Regions from separate parts of the Streptacidiphilus jeojiensis genome, predicted to be linked through region 1. Evidence: riboswitches for the same ligand, from Rfam matches in the RefSeq annotation. Region 1 holds a riboswitch; the other holds the start of a gene.
What was found. A riboswitch is a leader RNA that binds a small molecule or an ion and turns the genes downstream of it on or off. The one in region 1 is predicted to bind glycine.
Positions count from the first base shown of each region.

Region 2: it holds a riboswitch for glycine, as region 1 does, so the genes downstream of both, gcvT (glycine cleavage system aminomethyltransferase GcvT) here and gcvP (aminomethyl-transferring glycine dehydrogenase) in region 1, are expected to answer to the same signal.

Region 1 is NZ_JBEUKS010000023.1:59,172-61,555, reverse strand. It holds gene ABUW04_RS39000 (PRC and DUF2382 domain-containing protein) at 1-704, opposite strand, end outside; glycine riboswitch at 864-955, shown strand; glycine riboswitch at 956-1,059, shown strand; gene gcvP (aminomethyl-transferring glycine dehydrogenase) at 1,113-2,384, shown strand, end outside.
Region 2 is NZ_JBEUKS010000008.1:153,074-155,457, forward strand. It holds gene ABUW04_RS22945 (enhanced serine sensitivity protein SseB) at 1-397, opposite strand, end outside; glycine riboswitch at 500-603, shown strand; gene gcvT (glycine cleavage system aminomethyltransferase GcvT) at 764-1,882, shown strand; gene gcvH (glycine cleavage system protein GcvH) at 1,948-2,325, shown strand; gene glyA (serine hydroxymethyltransferase) at 2,346-2,384, shown strand, end outside.

The sequences.
Region 1 (2,384 bases):
TGGTCGGCGCGCTGGTCCGTCTTCTGCAGCGACGGGGCCGGCTCGGCGGGGACCGAGGGCCGGGCCGCGGCGGCACCGGCCGCACCGGTCGCTGCGGCGGTCGGCGGGACCGAGGCGGTCTGGGCCGGCGGCGGGGCCATGAACGCGGCGGTGCGGCTGGTGTCGGCGGTGGGGGTGGACCCGGTCGCCGTGGTGGTGGCCGCGGCGGCTGCGGCGGCCGTCACCACCGGCATGGCCTGCGTGGCCGCGGGCGCGGCGGGGGGCACGACCGGAGAGGCCGGAGCAGTGGGAGTCGCCGGGGCGGTGGGAGCCGCAGCCGCGGGGGCCGGGTCCTTGGCGCCGCCGGAACCGGAGCCGGAGCCGCTGCCCGAACCACTGCCGCTGCCGCCACCGGGGACCTCCAGGCCGTAGTAGCGGTAGAGCTGTAGTTCCTGCTCCGGCGAGAGGTGCTGGCCCACGCCGAAGTCCGGGGAGTCCTTCACCTGGGACTTGTCGTAGGGGATCCGCAGCTCGTCGCTGACGAACTCGCTGGTGGCCAGCGGCACGAAGGCGTCCCGACCGAACAGCCCGGTGCGGACCGCGGCCCACTCCGGCTTGCCCGTCGCGTCGTCGAGGTACACCTCGTCCACGGTGCCGATCTTGTCGCCGTTGCGGTCAACGGCCTTGTGGCCGATCAGGTCCCTGGGGTCGATCTCGGTCTGCACGGGCGCGTCCACTCCTCGCGGCGGAAAGATGACATATGCGATCAACTCATACGAAAAGGCATAAAGATCGATTTGTCGAATGCCTACCGCCGTTACGGGTGTGTCACTGCTCCATTCGATGCACCCGGGGATCACGCTGATAGGCTGACGGCGACCGGTCGAGTGCGCGCGGGAGAGACCGTGCACCTCTGCGGCGCCGAAGGAGCAACTCCTCCCCGGAAACTCTCAGGCATCCGTACCGCGCGCGCGAGGTCACTCTGGAAAGCGGGGCCCGTCCGTGAGGGTCCACACCGACGGTGAAAGCCGGCTGTCCCTGGCCGGTGAAGCTCTCAGGTTCCATGACAGAGGGGGAGGTCGTCCCGGCACGCCCATCGTGCCAACCGGGTCCGACCAGGAGGCTCTCCCGCCATGACGTCCCCCTTCCACGAGCGGCCCTTCGAGCAGCGCCATATCGGTCCCGACGCCGACGCGCAGGCCAAGATGCTGGCCCAGGTCGGCTACAGCAGCCTGGACGAGCTCACCTCCGCCGCCGTCCCCGCGGCGATCCGCAGCCTGGAGGCGCTGGACCTGCCGGGTGCCCGCTCCGAGGCCGAGGTGCTGGCCGAGCTGCGGGCGCTGGCCGGCCGCAACCAGGTGCTGCGCCCGATGATCGGCCTGGGCTACCACGGCACCTTCACCCCGCCGGTGATCCTGCGCAACGTGCTGGAGAACCCCTCCTGGTACACCGCCTACACCCCCTACCAGCCGGAGATCTCCCAGGGCCGGCTGGAGGCGCTGATCAACTTCCAGACCGTGGTGTCCGACCTCACCGGGCTGCCCACCTCGGGCGCCTCGCTGCTGGACGAGGGCACCGCCGCCGCCGAGGCCGTGGCGCTGGCCCGCCGGGTCGGCAAGGTCAAGGGCGGCGTCTTCGTCATCGACGCCGACGCCCTGCCGCAGACCATCGCGGTGATCCGGACCCGCTGCGAGCCCACCGGCGTGGAGACCGTGGTCGCCGACCTCAGCGAGGGCATTCCGGCGGAGGTCGCCGAGCGCGGCGTCTTCGGCGTGCTGCTGCAGTACCCGGGCGCCTCGGGGGCCGTCCGCGACCTGGCGCCGGTGATCGAGCAGGCCCACGGTCTGGGCGCGGTCGTAGCTGTCGCCGCCGACCTGCTGGCGCTGACCCTGATCGCCTCGCCCGGCTCGCTCGGCGCCGACATCGCCATCGGCACCACCCAGCGCTTCGGCGTCCCGATGGGCTTCGGCGGCCCGCACGCCGGCTACATGTCGGTGCGCGCCGAGTACGCCCGCAGCCTGCCCGGACGCCTGGTCGGCGTCTCCGTCGACGCCGACGGCAACCGCGCCTACCGGCTGGCGCTGCAGACCCGCGAGCAGCACATCCGCCGCGAGAAGGCCACCAGCAACATCTGCACCGCGCAGGTGCTGCTCGCCGTGATGGCGTCGATGTACGCGGTCTACCACGGCCCGGACGGGCTGAAGGAGATCGCGCTGCGCACCCACCGCTACGCCGCCGCGCTGGCGCAGGGTCTGCAGCAGGGCGGCGTGGAGATCCTGCACGACGCGTTCTTCGACACCGTCACCGCGCGGGTCCCCGGCCGCGCCGCCGAGGTCGTCGACTCGGCCCGGCTGGCCGGGGTGAACCTGCGTCAGGTCGACGCCGACACGGTCGGCATCAGCTGC
Region 2 (2,384 bases), on a different contig from region 1:
CGCACAGCTCGGCGACCCCGGCCGCCGGGACCGGCATGCCGACCGCGCCCTCAGGGTTGACCACGATGCCGACGCCCAGCGGCATCCCCTGGGCCAGCTCGCGCACCGGCGCGACGGTGAAGGACATCGGCCCGGCGACCCGGCGCAGCTGCTCCTCCGAGCTGAACACCGGGACGAAGGGCTGCCCGGCCAGCTCGGTGGTCGGCAGCTCCAGGGTCCCCGCGTCGTAGCCGCCGCCACCCGGCAGCGGCACCCAGACGACGGAGCGGCGCAGCACCTCGACCACCCTCGGGGTGGCGCCGGGGTCGCCCACGGCGGCGGCCAGCACCCGCTCCAGGTCGTTCGCCGGCCAGCCCGGCTGCGGGCCGTCCGGCTGCGGGGGGATGGCCGGGTGCATCTGCGGGTACCGCCGTTCTCCGTCACACTGTCGTCTGGCCGACACAGTAGCGGGCCGGGACGTGCCATGATGAGCGCGACCAACAACTCCACACCGGCCGTTCGAACCCGCGCGGGAGAGCCAGGCCGTACCCCAGGGTGCGCAGCCGGCGCCGAAGGAGCAAGCCCTCCCCGGAATCTCTCAGGCACCCATACCGCACGGGCTAGGCACATCTGGAAAGCGGTCCGCCACTGGCGGACCCACCAACGGTGCAAGCCGCTGTCCCCTCCTCCTATCGGTGGGCGACACGGTGAAGCTCTCAGGTCGCAGCGACAGAGGGGGAGCCCCTGCCGCAGCATGTCCTTGAGAGCTATCAGGAGAGTGTCCATGACCCTGCGATACACCGCGCTGGACCAGGTCCACCGCGCCCTCGGCGCCACCATGACCGACTTCGCCGGCTGGGACATGCCGCTGCGCTACGGCAGCGAGCGCGAGGAGCACAACGCCGTCCGCACCCGGGCCGGCCTGTTCGACCTCTCCCACATGGGGGAGATCGCCGTGACCGGCCCGCAGGCCGGGGAACTGCTGGACCACGCGCTGGTCGGCTTCGTCTCGGCACTGGCCGTGAACAAGGCCCGCTACACCATGATCTGCGCGGCCGACGGCGGCATCCTGGACGACCTGATCGTCTACCGCACCGGCGAGGCGGAGTTCCTGGTCGTCGCCAACGCCTCCAACGCCCAGCTGGTGCTGGACGAGCTGACGGCGCGCGCCGAGGGCTTCGACGCCGAGGTGCGCGACGACCGCGACGCCTACGCGCTGATCGCGATCCAGGGCCCGGAGGCGACCGCGATCCTGGCCCCGCTGACCGACGCCGACCTGCCGGCGCTGAAGTACTACACCTCGCTGCCCGCCACCGTGGCCGGCCGCCCGGCGCTGCTGGCCCGCACCGGCTACACCGGCGAGGACGGCTTCGAGCTGTTCGTGGCCCCCGGCGACGCCGAGCCGCTGTGGAACGCACTGTCCGAGGCGGGCGCGGCCAAGGGCCTGGTGCCCTGCGGGCTGTCCTGCCGGGACACCCTGCGGCTGGAGGCCGGGATGCCGCTGTACGGGCACGAGCTCAGCACCGAGCTGACCCCGTTCGACGCCGGCCTGGGCCGGGTGGTCCGCTTCGACAAGACCACCAACGGCGGCGCCTTCGTCGGCCGCGAGGCCCTGGAGAAGGCGGCCGAGCTGGCCGCCACCCACCCGCCGCGGGTCCGGGTCGGCCTGGTCTCCCCCGGCCGCCGGGTGCCCCGGGCCGGGATGCCGGTGGTGTCGGGCGACGGCACGGTCATCGGCAGCATCACCTCCGGCGCCCCCTCCCCCACCCTGGGGAAGCCGATCGCGATGGCGTACGTGGACGCCGCGCACGCCGCCCCCGGGACCGCGGTGGCCGTGGACGTCCGCGGCACGCACGAGCCGGTCGAGGTCGTCGAGCTGCCGTTCTACACGCGCGCCCGATAGCCGCCGCCGTCTTCCTGTACGGACCCGTTTCGCCCTCCCCTTCCTCATCCTGGAGAATCGCAGCCATGAGCAACCCCCAGCACCTCACCTACAGCAAGGAACACGAGTGGCTGACGGCCGTCGAGGACGGCGTGGCCACCGTGGGAATCACCGCGTTCGCCGCCGACGCGCTCGGTGACGTCGTCTACGTGCAGCTCCCCGAGGTCGGCCAGACCGTCTCCGCCGGCGAGACCTGCGGCGAGCTGGAGTCGACCAAGTCGGTCAGCGACCTCTACTCCCCCGCCACCGGCGAGGTGGTCGAGGCCAACCAGGCCGTGGTGGACGACCCCGCCCTGGTCAACTCCGCCCCCTTCGCCGAGGGCTGGCTGTTCAAGATCCGGCTCGACGGCACCCCCGAGGGCCTGCTGACCGCCGACGAGTACTCCGCCCACACCGGCGCCTAGTCCTTTAGGGAACGAAAGACATGACGGTTCTGAACCAGTCCCTGCACTCCCTCGACCCC